DNA from 2 places in the Curtobacterium sp. MCPF17_002 genome. Region 2 is predicted to be linked to the other one. Evidence: predicted binding sites of a transcription regulator. Region 2 holds the regulator's gene; the other holds the start of a gene.
What was found. Region 2 encodes HspR, which represses chaperone genes until heat shock. Its sites were predicted from a motif close to AAGTTGAGTCNNNNNGACTCAACTT; they were not measured.
Positions count from the first base shown of each region.

Region 1: a site for HspR is predicted at 5,229-5,253, ahead of DEJ28_RS00365 (Hsp20/alpha crystallin family protein). Genes of this name have one in related genera too.

Region 1 is NZ_CP126251.1:82,480-94,306, reverse strand. Features, by position in the region: gene DEJ28_RS00385 (primary-amine oxidase) at 1-1,233, opposite strand, end outside; gene DEJ28_RS00380 (APC family permease) at 1,284-2,777, opposite strand; gene DEJ28_RS00375 (APC family permease) at 2,989-4,506, shown strand; gene DEJ28_RS00370 (helix-turn-helix domain-containing protein) at 4,503-5,162, shown strand; gene DEJ28_RS00365 (Hsp20/alpha crystallin family protein) at 5,277-5,717, shown strand; gene DEJ28_RS00360 (hypothetical protein) at 5,728-6,039, shown strand; gene DEJ28_RS00355 (manganese catalase) at 6,131-7,012, opposite strand; gene DEJ28_RS00350 (SDR family oxidoreductase) at 7,071-7,904, opposite strand; gene DEJ28_RS00345 (SDR family NAD(P)-dependent oxidoreductase) at 8,064-8,756, shown strand; gene DEJ28_RS00340 (M15 family metallopeptidase) at 8,877-9,515, shown strand; gene DEJ28_RS00335 (sensor histidine kinase) at 9,749-10,975, shown strand; gene DEJ28_RS00330 (response regulator) at 10,972-11,646, shown strand; gene DEJ28_RS00325 (TetR/AcrR family transcriptional regulator) at 11,660-11,827, opposite strand, start outside.
Region 2 is NZ_CP126251.1:574,597-586,423, forward strand. Features, by position in the region: gene DEJ28_RS02795 (beta strand repeat-containing protein) at 1-2,414, opposite strand, end outside; gene dnaK (molecular chaperone DnaK) at 3,261-5,129, shown strand; gene DEJ28_RS02805 (nucleotide exchange factor GrpE) at 5,133-5,762, shown strand; gene DEJ28_RS02810 (DnaJ C-terminal domain-containing protein) at 5,805-6,821, shown strand; gene DEJ28_RS02815 (heat shock protein transcriptional repressor HspR) at 6,956-7,366, shown strand; gene DEJ28_RS02820 (Ig-like domain-containing protein) at 7,427-8,893, opposite strand; gene DEJ28_RS02825 (class I SAM-dependent methyltransferase) at 9,035-10,177, shown strand; gene DEJ28_RS02830 (aldo/keto reductase) at 10,242-11,072, opposite strand; gene DEJ28_RS02835 (pilus assembly protein CpaE) at 11,135-11,542, opposite strand; gene DEJ28_RS02840 (glycoside hydrolase family 2 protein) at 11,786-11,827, shown strand, end outside.

The DNA of each region.
Region 1 (11,827 bases), 490 kb from region 2:
CACGCCGGTGAGCTTCGCCTCGCACTCGATCGTGCCGTCGAGGTACAGGTACCAGTAAAAGCCGTAGTCGTAGTTGCCGACGGTCGTGAAGAACGAGATCACCAGCCGGCGGGAGCGGCGGACCTCCTGCGAGCCGGTGTAGATGTCACCGTGCTTCCAGAGCGTGCCGAAGTCCTCCTCGTGCATGCAGATGCCGTTCCGGATCGTCTGCGGGTTGCCGAGTTCGTCGGCGAGGACGGCGTCGAAGTACTGGATCTCGCCGACGCAGTCGCAGCCGAGCTCGAGCGAGTTCGTGAAGCGGCCGAACAGGTACTCGCCGGTGTCGAAGTAGTTCTGCCAGAACCGGACGGGCGACGGGTCACCGTAGGGCACGAGCATCTCGTCGATCGACGCGCGGTAGACCACGGGCCGCAACCGCTCCCCGTCCTGCCACGACAGCTGGCGGAGGACGAGTCCTTCCCGGGCGTCGAACCCGACCTGGAAGCGCCAGTTCGCCCACTCGACGAACTCCCCGTCGACCCTGAACGAGGGCCCCTCGGGCTGCGTGATCACGATCGGCTTGAGGTCGAGCGGTTCGCCCTGCAGGGCCGGGTCGTCGAAGTTGCCCGAGGTGGCGGGCACGGGCATGTCCGCGACGTCGACGACCCGCGTCACGGTGCGGTTCGCCGCGTCGACGTACGCCGACAAGCCGTCGACCGGGTGCGCCCAGACGTGGTCGGCGGGGTGGTCCTGCCGGAAGGCGAGCACACGGAGGATCCGGCGGCCGACCTCCTCCGGGTAGTCGTAGTACCCGGCGGACAGCGGCACGCACTTCACCTCGTCGACGGTGAGGCCGCGTGCGGCGAGGGCCGCCACCCAGCGCTCGTCGGCTCCGGCGATCTCGCCGACGGCGTCGAACTCCTCGATGAGCACCGGGAGCTGCCCGCGGGAGCCGTCGAGCTCGTCGGTCGACAGGACGGTGCCGTCGGTGATCGAGACGACGCTGTCGGTCGACCGTCCGGTCGCCATGTCGAGCAGCATCACCCGCGCCCGGCGGTCCGGCAGCGCGCCGTCCCCGGCCTGCCACGCGAGGACGTCTCGCTTGTGCGGCTCCTCGAGCCCGACGTACGCGAAGCGGGTGGTGTCGGTCCAGTCCGGCTGCGCCGTCACGACGTCGCGGACGGCGGTGAACTCGTCGGGTGTCAGGCTGGCGAGCGGGTGGGTGGTGGCGGTGATCGGGTCGGTGAGCGTCATGCTGTGGTTCCTTCTGTTCGGCCGGGAGGCACGGGGTCGGTTGGGTCTGGTCAGCTCTCGGTGGCGAGACGGTCGAGCATCTGCTCGTAGCGGCTCCGGTTGTGACGTCGCAGCACCACCGCCTGCACCACGCCGACGGCGGGGACCAGCACGACGAGGCCGGTGAGCACGATGCTGACGACGCCGAAGACGCTCGCCCCGGAGGCGTCGACGTCACCGACGAGGGTCGGGAAGTTCGCCCAGATGAGGACCGCGGAGGCGATGAGTCCGATGAACCCGAGCCCCGGCGCGAGGATCGTGTTCCAGATGCGGGTGTCCGCCCGGTTCCGGCGGAAGTACACGATCACGGCGAGGCTCGTCGCTGCCATCAGGACCGCGACCCCGAGCGTGGCGACGCCGGCGAACCAGCTGAACACCTGCAGGACCGGGTCGAGTCCGAGCACGGCGAACAGGACCACGAGGACGGCGGCCGTGACGGTCTGCACGATGCTCGACGTGTGCGGGGACGCGTGCTTGCGGTGCACGTCGCCGAGTCGACCGGGCAGCAGGGACGCGTTCGCCATCGAGTGCTGGTACCGCGTGATGACGTTGTGGAACGACAGCACGCAGGCGAACATGCTCGTCAGCAGCAGCACGTTGAGGACCGCCTCGCCGGCGCTGCCGATGTACTGCGCCGCGGTGGTGAGGATGAGCGAGCCGGGGTCCTTCGCGGCCTCGGCGAGCACGCCGTCCGGGCCCCAGGCCATGACGAGGCCCCAGGACGCGAGCGTGTAGAACACCCCGATGCCTATCACCGCTGTGTACGTCGCCCGCGGGATGGTCCGCTCCGGGTCCTTCGCCTCGTCGCGGAAGATGGCGGTGGCCTCGAACCCGATGAACGCGGCGATCGCGAACATCAGGCCGACGCCCGGCGACCCGGACACGACCTGCGCCGGCTCGAACGGTGCGAGGGACAGCCCGTCGGCGCCGCCGCGGAACACGATCGCCGCGACGAGGACGAGGACGATGCCGACCTCGCCGACGAGCAGGACTCCGAGGACCTTGCGCGACAGGTCGATGTGCCGGTAGCCGAGCACCCCGACGAGCGCGACGACCACGAGCGACCAGACGTACCAGGGGATGTCCGGTCCGCCGAGGCCGGTGACCGTCACCCCGAGCAGGTACCCGATGTACCCGTGCACGCTGACCTGGATGGTCGTGTACGTCAGGAGCGCCAGGGTCGCGGCACCGGCGCCTGCGGGGCGGCCGAGCCCGTGGCCGACGAAGGTGAAGAACGCACCCGGCCGCGGCACGTGCCGGGTCATCGCCGCGAGTCCGACGGAGAACAGCAGCAGGATCACGGCCGAGGCAGCGTAGAGCGACGGGAACCCGACGCCGTTGCCGAGCAGCATGCCGAGCGGGGCGGCACCGCCGACGACGGTGAGCGGGGCGGCGGCCGCGACGACCATGAACACGATCGCGGTGACGCCGAGCGAGCCGCGCATGGTCCGCGGCGGTGCGGGCACGGCTCCGAGTGACGCGGGGTCCTTCGTGATGGCGGACATCGTGGCCTTCCGGTTCAGGTGGGCTGGAGGAGGGTGGCTGGAGGAGCGGGTGCGACCACGGTCCCGCGCCGCCGTTGCGGCCCCGTTCCGACGCCGTGAAACCCCGTCGCAGCCGAGTGGGACACCGCGGGCGGGGGTGTCTCATTTGCGCGAGACGCCCGCGAAACACGACCGCCACACCGAGGCAACGCCCGCGCCGTACCGTTGCCGCATGACCGCGCTCGACCGTGCCATCGCCGACCCGCCACGGGTGCCTGGGGTCGGCACGCGGTCACCGGTCGACGGACTCTCGCGGCGCAGTGTCGGTCCGGTCGACGTGTTCGCCCAGTCGGTGTCCGCCGTGGCGCCGTCCGCGGCGGCGACCACGATCCCGGTGCTCGTCGCCACGGTCGCCGGGCAGGGGGCCACCTGGTCACTGCTCGCCGCGATGACGCTGTCCTTCCTCGTGGGGCGCACGGTCAACCACTTCGTCCGGCGCGTGGCGGGCACCGGGTCGCTCTACACCTACGTGTCGCTCGGGCTCGGCCCCGTCGCCGGGGTGGTCGCGGGGACGGCGCTGGTGCTCGGGTACGGCTGCATCGCGATGTTCTCGCTCACCGGCAGCGGCTACTACCTCGACTACCTGCTGTCCCGGTTCTTCCCGGCGATGGGCGGCAACGCACTCGTCACCGTCGTCGTCGTGGTGGCGATGGGTGCCGCCGTGTTCGCCGTGATCGCGCTCGGTGTCCGACTGTCCACGCGCCTGACGTTGCTCGTCGAGTCGCTCTCCGTCGCGGTCATCGTCGTGCTCATCGTCGCCCTGGTCGCCCGGCTCCACCCCGTCGACGCCTCCGCCGTCGCGCTCGGTCCCACGGCACCGGCACCGTTCGCGGTCGGCACGGCGCTCGCGGTGACGGCGTTCGTCGGCTTCGAGAGCGCGTCGGTGCTCGGCGTCGAGGCGCGGCGACCGTTCGCCACCATCCCCCGCGCGATCTCGTGGACCGTCCTCGTCGCCGGCGTGCTCTACGTGGCGAGCGCGGCGGCGCAGCAGATGGGGTTCGCGGCGCTCGGTGCCGACCTCGCGGCGAGCGCCTCGCCGGTGAACGAGCTCGCGAACGCGTCCGGCCTGCAGTGGATCGGGTGGCTCCTCGACCTCGGGATCGCGGCGTCGTTCGCGGCCTGCGCGATCGCCTCGACGACGGCGCTGGTCCGGGTCCTGTTCGCGATGGGGCGCGAGGGTGTGCTCCCCGGGGTGTTCGGTCGCGCGTCCCCCCGCTTCCGGACCCCGTTCACCTCGGGCGCGATCGCGTGCAGCGTCCTCACGGTGCTCCCCGCAGTCGGCCTGGCGAGCGGTGTCCCGGCCTGGTCCCTGATGGAGGCCGAACTGGTCGTCGCCGCACTCGGGTACCTGGCGGCGTACGCGCTGACGTGCTTCGCGGCACCGGTCTTCCTCCGCCGGATCGGGGAACTGACGGTGGGCGTCGCGGTCGTGGCGATCACCACGGGCGTCCTCCTCACCGCCGTCCTCCTCACCTACCTCGGCGTGGAGGCGACGTCGTCGCACTGGCCGAGCGTCGCGCTCGCCGTCGCAGCCGTCACCGCCGTGACGACGGCGTTCCTGGTGGCCACCCGCCGTCGACCCTGGTGGCGGGGTCGGAGCCGCGCCGTGTACGACGTGCCGGTCGAGGAGGACCTGCTCCGCGCCTCCAGGCCGTCCGCCGGAACCGGCCACGGGACGGGGGTGCGGTGAGCGAACCCGGTCTGCGTGCTCGGCAGCCGAAGGCGATCCAGAACGCCCTCGCGGTGCTGGAGGCCGTCGCGCACGCCGGGCCGGGCATCACCGCCCAGCAGCTCTCGGTCGCGCTCGGGCTGCCGCGGGCGACCACCTACCGGCTCATCACCCTGCTCGTCGAGGACGAGTACCTCGTCCGGCTGCCGGACCTGCGTGGGTTCGCCCTCGGGCAGAAGGTCGCCGAGCTCGCCGGCGTGACCGCCCCGGCGGGACCCCAGCCGCTCGCGCCGCTCCCCCGGGCCGTTCGGGCGGTGCTCGCCGACGTGCGGTCGGCCGTCCGCGCCGGGGTCCACCTGGCGCGGTACGACGAGGGCGGCCTCCGTGACCTCGACGTCGACCCGGACTTCCCGCTGCTCGACGAGGCAGCACTCCGGCGTGATCCGGACCGGAGCGCGATCGGACGGCTGCACGCCGCACGCGGCCAGGCGCCCGCGCACCAGACCGGGGCGTTCGCGCCGGGGTTCGGGTGCCTCGCCCTGCCCGTGCTCGGCGAGGGCGGCGTCCTGGTCGCCGGGCTGACGCTCTCGGCTCCGGCCGCCCGGATCGACGCACCCGGCGAAGCGCTCACCGTGCTGCGGACGGCGGTCGCTCGGCTCGAGCCACTCCTCGGCTGAGCCGCGTTCCGAGCGGTTTCCGAGCGTTCTCTTGGCACTCACAAGGGTCGAGTGCTAAAACGTTGGCAGTTGAGTCGAGGGGACTCAACAGGCGACACGAAGGAGTTGATTCCGATGACGATGAACTTCGACCCGTTCCGCGAGCTCGACCGTCTCGCTGGTTCCCTCCTCGGGACCACCGGGCCGCGCTCGATGCCGATGGACCTCTACCGGACCGGGGACCACTACGTCCTCGACGTCGACCTGCCGGGCATCGACCCGGGCTCCGTGGACATCGACGTGGACGGTTCGGTCCTGACGATCCGTGCCGAGCGCACCCTCGGTGCACCGGAGGGTTCGCAGTGGCTCACGCGTGAGCGGCAGCCCGGCTCGTTCGTCCGGCAGCTGACCCTCGGCGAGGGGCTCGACGCCGCGCGCATCACCGCCGGGTACGACAACGGCGTGCTCAGCGTCACCATCCCGGTCAAGGAGTCCGCGAAGCCGCGCAAGATCGCGGTCACCGTGGGCGGCGGTCGCGAGCAGCTCGCCGTCGGGGCGGGCAGCGCCGAGGAGTAGGAGCCGGACGGTGCTCGATCTCCTCAACGCACTCGCCGCGGTGGCCGCCGTGACCATCGCCCTCACCCTGACGAGCCTCGACCGTCCGGTCGCGATGCTGCTCGGGCTGACCGGCAGCACGACCGGCAGCTTCCTCGCCTGGGTGTCGGCTCCCGGGGCGTGGGAGCACTCCCTCCTCCTGCCGTGGGCGGCGGCCGTCGTCGGCACGGTGGCGGTCGTGGCGGGCTGGAGCGCCGTGCGCGCGTACTCCGGACTGTTCGGGGTGCCGAGTCCGACGGACGGCGCGGCCGACGACCGCGAGCTCGTCCCGGCGGAGCGCTGACCGGACGGACGCGGAGCCCGGACACGTCCCTGACCGGACACGACGACGGCGGGCGGCTGGACCTGGTCCAGCCGCCCGCCGTCGTTCGTCGTCACTCCTTGTTGAGCTTGTCCTGCACCACGCCCGCCGTCTTCTCGACGATGTTCGGCAGCTCGGTCGTGCCGTACAGCCGCACGTCGGGGTGGGTGGGCGGCGGCATCGGCACCGACGTCGTGGGGCCGTCGTGGTACGAGTACTCGCCCTTGCCGTCGAACGAGGGACCGCTCGCCCAGGGGCCGTTCGCCGCCTCGCCACCGTCGGAGAAGTTGAGGTACTGGTAGTGGACCTCCTGGTTCTCCTTCGACTGCGGGAAGTTGCTCGGCACGGGGAAGTCCTCGACGCCCTTCTCGCGCAGTTCGGCGGCAGCGGTCGCCCACATGTTCTGGTGCATGGTGTCCCGCGCGATGAGGAAGGACAGCAGGTCCCGCACGCCCTTGTCGTCGGTCATGTGGTACAGCCGTGCGGCCTGCACGCGCCCCTGCATCTCCGCGTTCTCGTTGGCGGTGAAGTCCGCCAGGAGGTTCCCGCTGGCGGTGATGTACGAGCCCTGCCACGGGTTGCCGTTGCTGTCCACCGGGCGGGCACCCGCGCCGGCCACGATGGCGTGCTGCACGTCGGTGCCCCCGACGACGGCCGCGACGGTCGGGTCGTCCTGCAGGGCGTCCTCGGTGATGCCGAGCGGGGACTTCTCGAGCAGCTGCGCGATCATCGTGGCGAGCATCTCGACGTGGCCCATCTCCTCGGCCCCGATGCCGAACACCATGTCGCGGTACTTGCCCGGGATGTGCATGTTCCACGCCTGGAACTGGTACTGCAGGGCGACGGAGATCTCACCGTACTGACCGCCCAGCACCTCCTGCAGTTTGCGGGCGTAGATGGCGTCGGGCTTGTCGGGCGTTGCCTTGAACTGGAGTTCCTGCTTGTGGAAGTACAAATCGTGCTCCTTCGTTCGTTCGGTTTCGGGTCAGAGGACAGTCGGTGCCGGTCTCGGGTCAGAGGATCGGCGTGCCGCCGGTCACCGCCACGCGGGCACCGGAGACGTAGCTGCCGTCGTCGCTCGCGAGCAGGACGTAGACCGGTGCGAGTTCGGCGGGCTGGCCGGCGCGGCCGAGCGGCGTCTGCTGACCGAACTGCTCGACCTGCTCCGGCGGCATCGTTGAGGGGATCAGCGGGGTCCAGATCGGTCCCGGCGCGACGCTGTTCACGCGGATGCCCCGTTCCCCGAGCAGCTGCGCGAGCGCGGCGGAGAGGTTCGCGACCCCGGCCTTCGTGACGTCGTACGGTGCGAGGGTCGGCACCGGGTTGTCGGAGTTCACCGAGCTGGTGCCGATGATCGAGGCGCCGGCCTGCAGGTGCGGCAGAGCGGCCTTGACCAGGTGGAAGTACGCGCTGAGGTTCGTCGCGAGGGTGTGGTCCCACTCCTCGTCGCTGATCTCCTCGATGGTCTCGTGGCTCATCTGGAACGCGGCGTTGTTCACGAGGACGTCGATGCCACCGAGCTCGCTCACCGCCTGGCCGATCACGGAGCGGCAGTACGCAGGGTCGCTGACGTCACCGGGGAACAGCACGGCCTTCCGACCCGCCTCCTCGATCCACCGCTTCGTCTCCTGCGCGTCGTCCTCCTCCTCGGGGAGGTAGCTGATGAGGACGTCGGCACCTTCACGCGCGAACGCGATGGCGACGGCGCGGCCGATGCCGCTGTCGCCGCCGGTGATGACGGCGCGCTTGCCGGTGAGCTTGCCGGAGCCGCGGTACGACTCCTCGCCGTGGTCCGCCTTCGGCGTCAGTTCCCCTTCGCTCCCCGGCGGCTGCTGCTGGTCGGTCATGCTCGCTCCCTGATCGTCTCGTCTTCGGTCGAGGCACTCGGCCCGTCCAGGGCGATGGTCGGCGTGTGGCTCTGAGCGGCCGTCCGGAGTGGACGAATGACGCGGTGCGCGTAGCCGAACCACGCGGACGCGGTGCCGACCGCGGCATAGCGTGGACCCGTGGACCTCGAACTCAAGAACCGTGTCGCGCTCGTCGTCGGAGGGAAGGGGTACATCGGTGCAGCAGTCGCCGATCGGCTCCGTGCCGAGGGGGCGACGGTGGTGGTGGCGTCCCGGAGCGCCGGCGACCAGGACTCCCCGGACCGCGTCGCCATCGACACCGCCGACCAGGCCTCGGTGGATGCCGGCATCGCACGCGTGCTCGAGCTGCACGGCCGGATCGACGCGCTGATCGTCACAGCGGCTCCGAGCGCCGGCACGCTCGACCCGGCGAAGAAGTCCGACCCCGAGCAGGTGCTGTCGGCGATCGACGGCAAGGCACTCGGCTTCCTCCGGGTCGCGAACGCCGTGCTGCCCGCGCAGCGCGAGGCCGGGTACGGCCGCGTCGTCGTGGTGAGCGGGCAGAACGCCTACCTGTCCGGCAACATCACCGCGTCGCTCCGCAACACCGCGGTGAGCGTCATCGCGAAGAACCTCGCGGACGAGGTGGCCGGTTCCGGTGTCACGGTCAACGTCGTCAACCCGGGAACGGTGACGGACTCCCCGGCGGCAGCGGTGCAGCGCGGCGCGGGTGGCGAGTCCAGCCCGCAGCAGATCGCCGACCTCGTCGCCTTCCTCGCCTCGCCGCTGTCCGCGGTGTCCGGCGAGTCGATCTCGATCGCGCACCGGGTGCTGGGCCAACTCACGATCTGAACACCGGACTGGAGGCGCGGGGCGGTCCCGCCACGCGCCTCCAGGCCGTCATCCGGTGGGACCACGCACTTGGGCCCTCCGCCCGAAGCGGGTGACGCTGAAGTACCACATGCTGGAAGCATGCAGAAGTCACGCCTCCACGTCCTCGCCGCGACCGTCGTGTGCGCCACCGCACTCGTCGTCGCCGGGTGCGCTGCCGCCGCCGTCGACGAGGGCGGCGCAACCCGCACGAGCACGAGCGCCCGTTCCGGCTCGGCGCCGGGACAGCCGCCGGCCGGAGCCCCGGTGGGCGACGTCACCACCATCGGCGGCGTCCGGGTGAGCGGAGCCGACGGCTACGCGGCCGACAGCGCACCGATCACCGAGCGCACGGACGCCCCCGAAGTGGCGAACCTCGACGCCGACCTGCGCCGTGCCGTGATCCGTACCACCGAAGCCGCTGCGGCCGACGGCGTCGAGGTCCGCATCAACTCGGGCTGGCGGAGCACCCGGTACCAGCAGGCGCTGCTCGACCAGGCCGTCGAGGAGCACGGCTCCCTCGAGGAGGCTCGGCGGTGGGTGAACACCCCCGAGCGGTCGGCGCACGTCCGGGGCGGCGCGGTCGACGTGGGTGAGATCGACGCGGCGGCCTGGATGCAGGAGCACGGGTCGGAGTTCGGCCTCTGCCAGACCTACGAGAACGAGTCCTGGCACTACGAGCTGTCGACGACCCCGGGCGGCACCTGCCCGGCGATGCGCCGCGACAGCTCGGAGGGGTGACGGTGACGGGACGGCCATCGGCCTTTCACCCGTTCGGATGAAGGCCTTCCACCCTCGGTCCGATGTGCCGGCGTCCCGGATTCCGGATGCTGGTCTCATGGAGACCTCGACCAAGCACACGATCGCCACCCTGTTGCTCTGCGCGGCGATCGTCGTCGTCACCGCCGTCGCGCTCGTCGCGATGTCGCCGATGCCGTGACCGGTGGTGCGCACCCCCGTGCGATGATCGAGCCGTGACCGAACGGCGCACGTTCATCCGGCCGCTCGCAGTCCGCTCGATCATCGTCGACGTGGCGTGGGCGGTGGTCGCGGCGCTCGCGTTCCTCGCCCCGATCGACCTCGAGCTCGAGCACGCCAGTCTCTCCGCGGTCGTGGCCGCCGCCGGTGCCATCGCGCTGCGGCGGATCTCGCCGTCCGGCGCGATGATGATGACCGTCGTGCTCGGCGTCGTGCAGGTGCAGGGGTACGAGCGGCCGTCCCTCGTCGACCTGGCGCTCTTCGTCGTCATCGGCACGACCGCGATCGTCGGGTCGAAGACCGAGGTGGTGCTCTCCGGGCTCCTCGCACTCGTCGCGGGCATCGGTGCGACCGCGTACCTGGCGCTGACGGGCTACCGGTTCGCGATGCTCGTCACGGGTCCTGGCGACCAGGCGTTCCTCGCCCTGGCCGCACCGGTGACCTCGCTCGTCGCGGTGTGGGCCGGCGGGCTCGCCGTCCGGGCCTTCCGGTCCCGCAACCAGGAGTCCGAACGCCGCGCCGACGCCGAGGCCGCCGCGAGCCGGGCCGCCGAGGTGGCGACGCGCGCCGAGGCGGTCGCCGTCCGCGCCGTCGACGAGGCCGAGTCGGAACGCATCCGCGCCGACATCGCCCGGGACGTGCACGACGTCGTCGGACACTCGCTCGCCGTGATCATCGCGCAGGCCGACTCGGTGCCGTTCCTCGACGACGAGGCGCGCATCCGCGAGGTCAGCGCCACCATCGCCAGCACCGCCCGCAGCTCCCTCGTCGAGGTCCGACAGGTCCTCGGGCACATCGACGGCTCCGGCACGGACACCGACCCGGGGTCGCTCGACGAGATCGTCCAGGGCATCCGCGAGGCCGGCGTCGACGTGGACCACAGCCGCCGTGGGGCACTCGTGACGCTCGGCCCGGAGAGCGGGACCGCGGCACGTCGCGTGCTGCAGGAGATGCTCACGAACGCACTCCGGCACGGCGCTCCCGGCCGGCCCGTGACCGTCCGCGAGACCTGGCGGAGCGCCGACCTCGTGCTCGAGGTCGAGAACCAGGTCGTCGACGCAGCCACGGCGGGACCGAGCACGCGCGGCTCCGGTCGCGGCCTCACCGGCATGCAGTCCCGGCTCACCACGCTCGGCGGGTCGTTCGACGCCGCCGTCCTGGACGACGTGTTCTCCGCACGCGCCCGCATCCCGTTCGACGTCCATGGGGGGACCAACCGATGACCGATCCGATCCGCATCCTGCTCACCGACGACCAGGCGCTCTTCCGCGCCGGCCTGCGCGTCGTGCTCGACGCCCAGGACGACATGGTGGTCGTGGGTGAGGCCTCGGACGGGGCCGAGGCCCTCGCCGCCATCCCGGAGCTCCGGCCCGACGTGATGCTGCTCGACATGCGGATGGCCGGGATGGACGGCGTCGAGACCGTCCGGCAGCTGTTCTCCGGCGCGGTCGACGGCCCGCTCCCCCGCGTGGTCGTCCTCACCACCTTCGGCCTCGACCCGGCGGCAGCGACCGCGATCCGCCTCGGCGCCAGCGGGTTCCTGCTCAAGGACACCACGCCGCCGTTCCTGTTCGCGGCGGTCCGGGCCGTGCACGAGGGCAGTTCGGTGATCGCGCCGAACGACCTCTCGCAGCTGTTCGGCGCCGACGTCGAGCGAGCGCCGTCGCCGCAGCCGCGCGAGTTCCAGTCGCTGACGGACCGGGAGCGCATCGTGTTCGGCTGGGCCTCGCGCGGGCTGTCGAACGCCGAGATCGCGGCGAAGGAGTTCGTCACCGAGTCGACCGTGAAGACGCAGATCTCGAGCATCCTCGGGAAGCTCGCGCTGCGGGACCGGGTGCAGCTCGTCGTGTACGCGCACGACCACGGGCTGGCCGGCGCGCGCGGCGAGAGCTGAGCGCTTCCGACGCCTAGCGCTCGGCCACCCGGTCGAGCCACTCGGCCAGCATCGTCCGTTCGGCGGCGGACAGCACGTCGAGGTCCGACACGGCGGCGCGCAGCGTGATCGCGGCGCTCGACACGGCGTCACCCGGACCGTGCGGCGCGGGCGCTCCCGTCACGAGGATCCGGCCGAGCAC
Region 2 (11,827 bases):
ATGTATGCGCCGTTCGTGGGCGAGGTGACCTGGACGTCGGTGACGGTGCCGTAGTCGAGGGTGGCGGTCTTGGCGGGGGAGACCACGCCGTCGACGGTCTGGGTGACGGTGAAGGTGCGGATGCCGGAGGTGGTGGCGGGGATCGTGGCGGAGTACTTGCCGTTGACGGCGGTGACGGTCGTGATGACGGTCGAGCCTTCCTTGATGACGACGGGTGCTCCGGTCTCGGCGTTGCCCGAGATGGTCGCGTCAGCGTCCACTGCGCCGAAGGTGCCGGTAGCGGTGAGCTCGGTGACCTTCTTGTTCTCGAGCGTGATCGTCGTCTCGACCTGCTTGGTGAGACCGCCCTTGCTGGTCTGCACGGCGAAGAGCTTGTAGACGTTCGCCGTGAGCTCGCGCGTCTCGACGCTCCAGGCGCCGTTGGCGATGGTGCTGGTGCCGACGGTGCTGGAGGTGCCGCGGATGTCGATCTTGGAGCCCGAGTCCCCGGTGCCGGTGAAGGTGACCTTGCCGGCGGCGACGGTCGCGCCGTTGGCGGGCGTGGTGATCACTGGTGCGGTCGGGTTGCCGTAGTCGAGGGTGCGGTTCAGCGGTGCGGACTCCTTGCCGTTCACGGTCTGGGTGATCGTGAAGGTGTTGATCCCGAATGTGGCGTGCTTGGGGTCGATGGAGACGGTGTACTTGCCTCCGGCGACCGTGGCGGTGCCGACGGTGACGCCCTTGTTCTTGACGGTGACGGTCGCGCCGTCCTGGCCGGTGCCGGTGATGGCTGCGGGCAGGTTCGCGTTGCTGGCGTTGAACGCGGCGGTCGCGGTCAGCGGTGCGACGGACTGGTCGGTCACGGTGACGGTGATCGCCTGCTTGGTGGTCAGGCCGCCCTTGGTGGTCTGCACTGCCGAGAGGTTGTAGACGTTGTTCGTGAGCGGGTAGTTGACCTTGGCGCTCCACTGGCCGTTGACGACCGAGCCCGTGGCGATGGCGTTGACCGAGCCGCGGATGTCGATCTTCGCGCCGGTCTGGCCGGTGCCGGTGAAGGTGAGGTCGTTCTTGTCGACGGTGGCGCCGTTCTCCGGGGAGGTGATGTTCACCGGGGTCGGGGTGCCGTAGTCGAGGGAGACGTTCACCGGGGCGGACGTTTCACCCTTGACGGTCTGGGTGACGGTGAAGTCGTTCACGCCGAACTGCGCCTTGTTCGCGGGGATCGCGATCGTGTAGGCGTTGTTCGAGGTGGCGATCGTGCGGGCGATCTCGTTGCCGACGGCGTCGCGGACGATGACGACGGCGCCGGCGGTTGCCTTGCCGGAGATCGTGGCGGGCTTGCTGACGTCGGCATCGAACGCGCCGGTGGCGGTCAGTGCGACGTAGCCGGCGGTGTCCTTGATCGTGAACGTGACCGGCTGCGCCGACACAGCACCGGACACAGGCGCCTGCTTCACGGTCAGGTTGTAGACGGCGTCGCCGAGGTCGAAACCGGCCGGCACGGACCACTTGCCGTCGCTGTCGACCGTGGTGGTCGCGACGACGCGGGAGGTGCCGGCGATCTCGATCGTGGCACCCTTGTCGCCGGTGCCGGAGAACACGGGCCGCTTCGTCTCGACGGTCGACCCGTTCGCCGGAGTCGTCACCACGAGCGGTGCGACCTCGGAACCCTGACCCGGGTTGACCGTGATCTCGGCGATGGTGGAGTTCTGACCCTTGGACTTCTGGGTCGCGACGATGGTGTGCTCGCTGCTGTCGAGATCAGCGGTCGAAAGAGACCAGGTGCCGTTGACGAGGACGTCGGTCTCGCCGATGATCTGGGCGGGCTTGCCCTTCTCGGTGATCAGTACCTTGGAATCCGGCTCGCCGCGACCGCGCATCTCGAGCGGCCCACCGGTGTGGCCGGCGTCATCACCCGGGGAGGTGACGCTGACACCTGCACCGTAGTTGATGGTGTGCTCGACCGGGGTGGTCTCGTCGGAGCCGCCAGAGTCCTTCGGAAGTTCCTGGGCGACAGTGATGGTCGTGTTGCCGCCCTTGTTCGGGGCGGGAACGGTCGTCTCCCACGTGCCGTCGCTGCCGACAGGCACGGACTGCTTCTTGCCGTCCGCGGTCCGGATGATGACATTCGCTGCCTTGTCCGCGGTGCCGGACACCTTGACGCGGTCGTTGGTGTTCTGGGAGAAGGAGTGCTCCACGTTCAGCGGCGCGATCGCCAAGTCCGCCACCACGGTGACGTCGTCCTTCTTCGCGCCGTCGACGTACTGCTCGACCTTGATGTCGTTCTTCCCGAGCTTCAGCCCGGTGACCGTCTTCGTCCACTGGCCGGAGTCCGGGACGGTGAGCTGCCCGCCACCGTTGAAGAGCAACTTCCCGCCAGCCGTCGCCCGACCCGACAACACAGCCGAGCGGCCAGAGACGTCAACTGAGCTCACGCTCGCCTTCAACGCACCCTGACTGATCGCGCTGAAGTCACTCGCAAGAGTCGCATCAGCCCCATGACCAATATATTTGGAGCTTGGGAAGGGGCTCTGTGGGGAGCCTACGGCGGATTGAGTTGCGCGATTGATCAGCTGGCCGTCTTTTTCGTACCACTGCATGGCAAGCTCGTTCGGATGAATGTCACACCCGTTCTGCCACATCCACGGAATCGGCGTCGTGGGCGCGCGCAAGTGAATGCATGATTGCGTGCCGTCCATCTTGAGTTTCACGAAACCATCAGGCATGGGAACAACGGTGTACCGGTAGGAGTTGTCGAGCGCTTCTTCCAGGTACTTGGTTTCGAAGTAGTGGTTGTTACCAAGGGTTCGGTACGTGTAGTACATCCCCCCCCGATTTGAACACGAGCGGGATCGTTTCGTCTGCCTGGTCTACGGAGGTGGGGGCGGCAGGCGCTGCAGTGGCGACGGCGGAGCCGAAGCTCAAGCCGGAGACGATCGTGGCCGCGGCCAGACCGGCAGCGGCGACTGCCTTGCTGATTTTTCGCATGGGTGTGTGCTTTCTGTGGAGACCGGCGCCGTGGTGTCGGATGCCTGGTCGGGATACAGGAGACGGGCGGGGGCTCGGAGAAGACTCACCGCGTCATATCAAAATATCACACGCAACATCACATATCAACAAGCTGCATGCGGCTGCCACTCTCGCCGTGAAATTGCGTCGTTCAGACGCAACTTTCAGCTCCCGAAGTTGACGCGCCTCCTGTCCCGAGTAGAGTTGAGTCCATCGGACGCAAGTCCGGCAGACTTGCAAGACAACGCACCGAACAGAAGGAGCACCCACACATGGGACGTGCAGTAGGCATCGACCTCGGAACCACCAACTCGGTCGTCAGCGTGCTCGAGGGCGGTGAGCCCACCGTCATCGCGAACGCCGAGGGCCTCCGCACCACGCCGTCGATCGTCGCCTTCACGAAGGACGGAGAGGTGCTGGTCGGCGAGACCGCGAAGCGCCAGGCCGTCACGAACGTGGACCGCACCATCGCGAGCGTCAAGCGCCACGTCGGCACCGACTGGACGACCGAGATCGACGGCAAGAAGTACACGCCGCAGGAGATCTCGGCCCGCACCCTCGGCAAGCTCAAGCGCGACGCCGAGCAGTACCTCGGTGAAGACGTCACCGACGCGGTCATCACCGTGCCGGCGTACTTCAACGACGCCGAGCGCCAGGCCACGAAGGACGCCGGTGAGATCGCCGGCCTCAACGTCCTCCGCATCATCAACGAGCCGACCGCTGCTGCGCTGGCGTACGGCCTCGACAAGGGCAAGGAAGACGAGCTCATCCTGGTCTTCGACCTCGGTGGCGGCACGTTCGACGTCTCCCTGCTCGAGGTGGGCAAGGACGACGACTTCTCCACGATCCAGGTCCGTGCGACCTCCGGTGACAACCGCCTCGGTGGTGACGACTGGGACCAGCGCATCGTCGACTACCTCGTCAAGAAGTTCAAGGACGAGCACGGCGTCGACCTGTCCACGGACAAGATCGCGAAGCAGCGGCTCAAGGAAGCTGCCGAGCAGGCCAAGAAGGAGCTGTCGAGCCAGCTGAGCGCCAGCATCCAGCTGCCGTACCTCACGCTCACGGCCGACGGCCCGCTCAACCTCGACGAGACCATCTCGCGCGCACAGTTCGAGCAGATGACCTCCGACCTGCTCGACCGCACGAAGAAGCCCTTCAACGACGTCATCAAGGAAGCGGGCGTGTCCGTCAACGACATCGCGCACGTGGTCCTCGTCGGTGGCTCGACCCGCATGCCCGCCGTGGCCGAGGTCGTCAAGTCGCTGACCGGTGGCAAGCAGCCGAACCAGGGCGTGAACCCGGACGAGGTCGTCGCCGTCGGCGCCGCACTGCAGGCCGGTGTCCTGAAGGGCGAGCGCAAGGACGTCCTGCTCATCGACGTCACGCCGCTCTCGCTCGGCATCGAGACCAAGGGCGGCCTGATGACGAAGCTCATCGACCGCAACACCGCGATCCCGACCAAGCGCAGCGAGACCTTCACGACCGCTGACGACAACCAGCCGTCGGTCGCGATCCAGGTCTTCCAGGGCGAGCGCGAGTTCACCCGCGACAACAAGGCGCTCGGCACCTTCGAGCTCACCGGCATCGCGCCGGCTCCCCGTGGCGTCCCGCAGGTCGAGGTCACGTTCGACATCGACGCCAACGGCATCGTGCACGTGTCCGCGAAGGACAAGGGCACCGGCAAGGAGCAGTCGATGGTCATCTCCGGCGGCTCGTCGCTGCCGAAGGAGGACATCGAGCGCATGGTCCGCGAAGCCGAGGAGCACGCGGCCGAGGACAAGGCCCGTCGTGAGGCGAACGAGCGTCGCAACCAGGCCGAGCAGCTCGTCTACTCGATCGAGAAGCTCATCAAGGAGAACGACGAGAAGCTCCCCGCGGACGTCAAGTCCGAGGTGCAGGCCGACGTCGACGCGCTCAAGTCCGCGCTCGCGGGTGAGGACGAGGACGCTGTGAAGGCGGCCTTCGACAAGCTCAACGAGTCGCAGGGCAAGCTCGGCCAGGCGATCTACTCCCAGCAGGACGCCGGCGCTGCCGGTGCCGGTGCTGCGGGTGCCGAGGGCGAGCAGCCCCAGGCCGCCGACGACGAGGACATCGTCGACGCCGAGGTCGTGGACGACGACGAGAACGACAAGAAGTAGCCGATGACGGACCCCAACGACAACGTCAACGACAACGACGAGCCCCAGGTCGAGGGCGACGCCACGAACGCCGAGCAGCCGGAGGACCTCATCGAGGCCGAAGGCCCCGACGTCGAGGTGCCGACCGACGCACCCAACGACCTGAGCCCCGAGGACGAAGCCCTCCTGGCCGACGCGGCGAGGGGGATGGCAGAGGACAACCTCTCCGCCGCCGACCGCGACCTGGTCGCCGAGATGCGTGCGGACATGCTCCGTGCGCAGGCCGAACTGGTGAACTTCCGGAAGCGCGTCGAGCGCGACCGAGAGGCCAACCGCGAGGTCGCCATCGCCGAGGTGGTGCGTGCACTCCTCCCGGCGCTCGACGACCTGACCCGCGCCGAGGCCCACGGCGACCTGACCGAGGGCCCCATGCAGGTCATCGGCCAGAAGATCCGTGGCGGCTTCGAGAAGTTCAAGCTCGTGCAGATCGGCGAGAAGGGCGAGTCCTTCGACCCGAACATCCACGAGGCGATCGTGCAGCTCCCGACACCGGGCGCCACCGGCCAGACCGTGGCGGACGTCGTCGAGCCGGGCTACAAGCTCGGTGAGCGTGTCCTCCGTGCGGCCAAGGTCGCGGTGGCGGTCCCGGCCTGAGCCGGGCGCCCCGTGGCGACGACAGAAGAAGGTAGGTGAGCGGTGGCGAGTCAAGACTGGTTCGACAAGGACTTCTACAAGGTCCTCGGAGTGTCCAAGGACGCCTCGGACGCCGACCTCAAGAAGACCTACCGGAAGCTCGCGCGGCAGTTCCACCCGGACTCCAACCAGGGTGACGCGGCCGCCGAGAACCGCTTCAAGGAGATCAGCGAGGCGTACTCGGTGCTCTCCGACAAGGAGCAGCGCCAGGAGTACGACCAGGTCCGCGCCATGGGTTCGGGCGCTCGGTTCACATCGGGTGGCCCGGGCCAGGGCGGCGGGTTCGAGGACGTCTTCGGCGGCATGTTCGGTCAGCAGGGCGCCGGCGGTGGTGGGCAGCGTGTCCGCTTCGGCCAGGGCGGCGGCGGCGCGGGCGGCTTCGAGGACATCCTCGGCGGGATGTTCGGTGGCGGCGGGGGTGGCGGCTTCGGCCAGCCCTCCGGCGGCTACCGCGGCTTCGGTGGACCAACGAAGGGCCGAGACGTCACCGCGACGACGACGCTCGACTTCACCACCGCGATCGCCGGCGACACCGTCAAGCTGTCGCAGGGCAACGGCCGCCCGGTCAACGTCCGCATCCCCGCGGGCGTGGCTGACGGTCAGAAGATCCGGCTGCGCGGGCGCGGGGAACCGTCGCCCGACGGCGGAGAGGCCGGTGACCTCGTGGTCACGGTCACCGTCCGGAAGCACCCGGTGTTCGAGCGCGACGGGCAGAACCTCCGTCTGGACGTCCCCGTGACGTTCGTCGAGGCAGCGCTCGGCGCGACGATCCAGGTGCCCACCCTCGGCGGCGAGCCCGTCAAGCTCCGGGTCGCGCCGGGCACGCCTTCGGGTCGTGTCCTGCGCGTCAAGGGCCGTGGCGTCACGACCAAGAACGGCACGGGCGACCTGCTCGCGACCGTCCAGGTCGCGGTGCCGTCGCACCTGACGGACAAGCAGCGCGAGGCCGTCGAGGCACTCGCCGAGACCCTGCCGGACGAGGACCCTCGCGAGGACCTCCTCGCCAAGGCGCGCGGCTGACGCCTGCCTGGCAGCGCAACAACAGCAGGGAACCGGCCTGGAGGCGCGGCGCGGCTCCGTCAGGAAGCCGCACCGGGCCTCCAGGCTGGTTTTCACCCCACGCGGACGACGGAAAGGAACACGCCATGACCGACATGGACGAGAACTCGCCCGTCTTCGCGATCGCGGTGGCGGCGGAGCTCGCCGAGATGCACCCGCAGACGCTCCGCCAGTACGACCGGCTCGGCCTGGTCGTGCCGGGCCGGACGCGTGGCGGCTCCCGCCGGTACTCGATGCGTGACGTCGCACAGTTGCGTGAGATCGCGCGGCTCGGTTCCGAGGGCGTCTCGCTGGAGGGGGTCCGGCGGGTGCTCGAGCTCGAGAACGAGAACAAGGCGCTGCGGGACCGGGTGCGCGAGCTCGAGACGGCCCTCGCCGATCAGCTCATCAGCCGGCCGGGTGCCCGGGTGTTCGCGGCGACGGCGACGGGTGCGGCCATCTCGTTGAAGGCCGGCTCACGGCCGCAGCGGAACACGCAGATCGTGCTCTGGCGTCCACCGCGCTGATCCAGCCCGAGACGCACGAAGCGGGGCGGAGCACATGCTCCGCCCCGCTTCGTGCGTCTGTCAGGCGAGGCGGATGCTGAACGCGGCCTCGATCGTGCTGGTCGCGCCGCCCGGCGCCTTCTGGTCGACGTACACGTTGTACGTGCTGTTCCCGAGCGAGATGCCCGAGACGCAGGACCACGTGCCGTCGGCGCGGACCGTGGTCTCGCAGATGGTGCGCGTGGTGCCACGGACCGTGATGGTCGCGCCCGCTGCACCCGTGCCCGTGAAGGTCGGCTTCGCCGTCGTCACGACCGCGTTCGCACCCGGACTGGTGACCGCGAGCGGCTTCGTGGGCTGTGCGGCGACCTGGAACGCGATGGTCGCGGTCGTCTTGCCCGAACCGGTCACGGTCTGGTCGACGAACAGCGCGTACGAGGTGTTCGACAGGTCGAAGTCGGCGGTGCAGGACCACCGGCCGTTCACGACGGTCGTCTCGCAGACGGTGCGCGAGGTCCCGCGGACGGTGATCTTCGCACCGTCGTGGCCGCGACCCGCGAACGTCGCACGCGGCGTGGTGACCGTCGAGCCGGCGGTGGGGCTGGTGACGATGAGCGGCGACACCGCGGGGGCCTTCACGACGACGGCGACGGAGGCGGTCGTGGTGTTCGCGCCGCGGGACTTCTGGGTCACCTCGATCGTGTGGCGACCGGGCGCGAGGTCCGAGGTGCGGAGCGTGTAGTCGCCGAACCCGTTGACCTCCCCCGTGCCGATCACGGTCGGCGACCCGGCGAGGCGGGCCTCGAGCAGGCTGTTGGCTTCACCGTGGCCGACGACCACCAGGCGGCCGGGCTCGTGTTCCGACCCCGCCGCCGGGGTCACGATGTCGACGCCCGAACCGTAGTTCGCGGTGACGTCGATGTGCCCGAACGACTCCTCGGCTGCGCTCTGCCACACGGTGATCGTCGTCGCGCCGGCCTTGTTCGGTGCCGTGATCGGGAACGAGTACGCGCCGCCGACGCCGTCCGCGATGCCGGAGCCGATCCGAGTGCCCGCCGCATCACGGGCGATCACGGTCGCGCCGCCCGTGGCCGTGCCGGACATCGTCGCCCGCTCGGTCACGAAGCCGGCGAAGCGCACCGAACCGGTGGTCGCGGCCCGCGTGAGCGTCACGGTCACGGTCGCGGTGTCGACGACGGTGCCGCCGACGACCTGCTGGACGGTGAGGGTGTTGATACCGAGGCGGAGACTGTCGACGGTCACCTTCCACGTGCCGTCCGTGCCGACCGTGCCGGCGACGCGGTCACCGACCCGGATGGTCGCTGACGGGGTGCCGGTGCCGTGCAGGACTGCCGATCGGTCGACGATGTCCGTCGCGCCGACCCTGGCAGTGAACGCCGCTGCGGGGGCGGTCGAGGACGTGGCGGTCGGGGTGGCGGGAGCCTCGGTGGGCAGTGCGGTCGCGGCGGCCGGGCCGAGCGCGAGACCGGACACGATCGTCGCGGTGGCGAGGCCGGTCGTCAGGGCGGCGGTGCAGAGTTTTCGCATGGAGGTGCCTTCTGGTGGGGGAGAAGCGTGCATGTGCACGCATACAACATGTCACATATACCAACGTCCATATGACCCGCGGTTGCCAGGACAACGTGCTCCGGTCGACGACCCGGAGGCAGGGATCGGTACGCTGGCGCCGTGCCACCGGACTTCGCCGACCTCTTCCGCCGCCGTGACGACGACGTGCCGGACCTCATCGCGATCGACGGGACGGACCGGTTCCTCATCGACGAGGCGCCGCACGTGCACGGTGACGCGCTGCGGCAGCCCGGCGAGGTCGCCGTCGTGGACGACCGCTACGGGGTCCTGACGCTCGGGCTCATCACGCAGTACGGCGCCTCGGACATCCGCGTCGTGCAGGACTCACTCGTCGGGGAGCGGGCACTCGAGGCGAACGCCGGCACCTTCGGACTGCGCGGCTTCCACCACCCGGACTCGCTCGAGGACGCCTTCCGCGACGTCCGGCTCGTGGTCCTGCGGCTGTCGAAGTCGCACGACCGGCTCGACGAGATCGCGCGCGCCGTCGCCCGCTTCGCCGCGCCCGACGTGGTGCTGCTGTGCGGCGGGAACGTCAAGTACATGCACGTGTCGCAGAACGACGTGCTGCGGCGGTCGTTCGGCGAGGTCACGGCCTCACGCGGCCGGGGCAAGTCCCGGCTGCTCATCGCGCAGGACCCGCTGCGGGCACAAGCGACCCGCGCCGCCGTCACGAACCCGTGGCCGCGGTCGGTGCACATCGACGACCTCGGGATGACGCTCGTGGCGCACGGCGGGGTGTTCGCCGGCGCCTCGCTCGACCAGGGCACGCGGGTGCTGCTCGACGCGATGGACCGCGCGGTGCCCACGGCGCGCACGATCGTGGACCTCGGCTCCGGCAACGGGGTCATCGCCGTGGCCGCGGCGCTCCGACGACGATCGGTGCGGGTGATCGCGACCGACGTGTCCCGGATCGCGGTCGCCTCGACGCTGGCGACGGCGGAGGCGAACGGTGTCGGTGACCGGGTCACCGCCGTGCGCTCGGACGCCGGCGACGAGCTCGGGACCGGGGCCGCACAGCTGGTGCTCTGCAACCCGCCGTTCCACGCGGACACCACGGTGACCACCGACGCGGCCGAGGCGATGTTCCGGAACGCGGCCACGATCCTCCAGTCCGGTGGTGAGCTCTGGTGCGTCTGGAACTCGCACCTGCGCTACCGGCCGGTGCTGGAACGCCTGGTCGGGCCGACCCGACAGGTGACGCGTACCGACAAGTTCACGGTGACGGCCTCGAAGCGGGCATGACGAAGGGCGGCCGCGCACCGCGCGACCGCCCTCCGTTGCCCTGCGAGTCCGCAGGGGTGAACGTCTACGCCGGGACGTAGTCGAACGTGTCCGGGTCCGGACCCGTCCGGTGGCCCTTGTCGAGCGTCGTGATGTCGGTCATGTCCTCGCCCGAGAGCTCGAAGTCGAAGATCGCGAAGTTCTCCTCGACGCGGGCACGGGTCACCGACTTCGGGAACACGATGTCGCCGCGCTGGATGTGCCAGCGGAGCACGACCTGTGCGGGGGACTTGCCGTGCGCGGACGCGATGCGCGTGATGGTCTCGTCGTCGAGCACGAGGCCCTGCGCGATCGGCGACCAGGCCTCGGTCGCGATGCCGAGCTCGGTGTCCACGGCGCGCAGCTCGTCCTGGGTCAGGTACGGGTGCACCTCGATCTGGTTCACGGCCGGCGTGATCGTGGTCTCCGCGATGAGGCGGCGGAGGTGGTGCGCCTGGAAGTTGCTCACGCCGATGGAGCGGGAGGTGCCGGCGTGGTAGAGCTCCTCGAGTGCCTTCCACGTCGGGACGAAGTCCGACACGGTGGGCAGTGGCCAGTGGATGAGGAACAGGTCGGTGTAGCCGCCGAGCAGGTCGGCCGACTTCTTGCCGTTCTCCGTCGCGAGGGCCGGGTCGTGGAAGCCGTTGTTGAGCTTCGAGGTCACGAAGATCTCGGAACGGTCGATGCCCGACTCGGCGATGGCCTCTCCCACCTCTTTCTCGTTGCCGTACATCTCGGCGGTGTCGATGTGGCGGTACCCGACCTCGAGCGCGGCCAGGGTGGCGGCCTTCGTCTCGGAGGGGTCGATCTGGAAGACGCCGAAGCCGAGCTGCGGGATGGTCTTGCCGTCGTTCAGGGTGATGTTCGGAACGGTCATGGTGCCATGCAACCAAACGGTCCCCAGGAACCATTCCGGGAACACCCAGCCCGGGCGCGCCGTCAGGCCAGGGCTGCGGTGATGTACGCGAGCAGCGCCGCACCGTAGGCATCCGCGGCGACGGCGTCGCTGAACGTCTCGGGCGACGAGGCGATCGTGGCGGTGACGACGAAGGACGACCCCGACGCCGACAGGGACACGAACGCCGGCCCGAGCAGTTCGCGCAGCTGGTCCTCGCGGGGCAGCCAGAGCGACTCGGACGCCTCGACCGAGTCGAGTGCCCACTCCGTCGTGCCGTTGAACCCCAGGACGGTGCCCGAGGGGTAGTCGTGTCGTTCGACCGTCATCTCGGACACGGTGTAGACGTCGTCGTCCACGCCGGGCTTGTCGATGACGAACCGGTCGCCGGTGGTGGGGTGCCAGCGGAGCCCGGCGTCACGGAGGGATCGGGCGAGTGCAGCGGTGATCACCACCCCAGCCTGCACGAATCCGGCCGCGTTGACCGTATCTCCGCAGAGGTTGCAGAGAGCAAGCCGTACTAGCATCGCCGAGCACCCCAACGCGCGGCCGCACCAGCGTCCGCGCGCGCGACGCGACGACGCCCGGGCAACCGGTGCCGCGCCTCCAGGCCGGAAGACCGACCACGAGGCGGCCGGCCGGCCGGCGTCCCGACCACGGTGGGCACCAATCCGTCCGCTCAGAGAAGGACCCGCATGACCCTCGAACGCGAGGAACTCCGCGACGACTGGACCGTG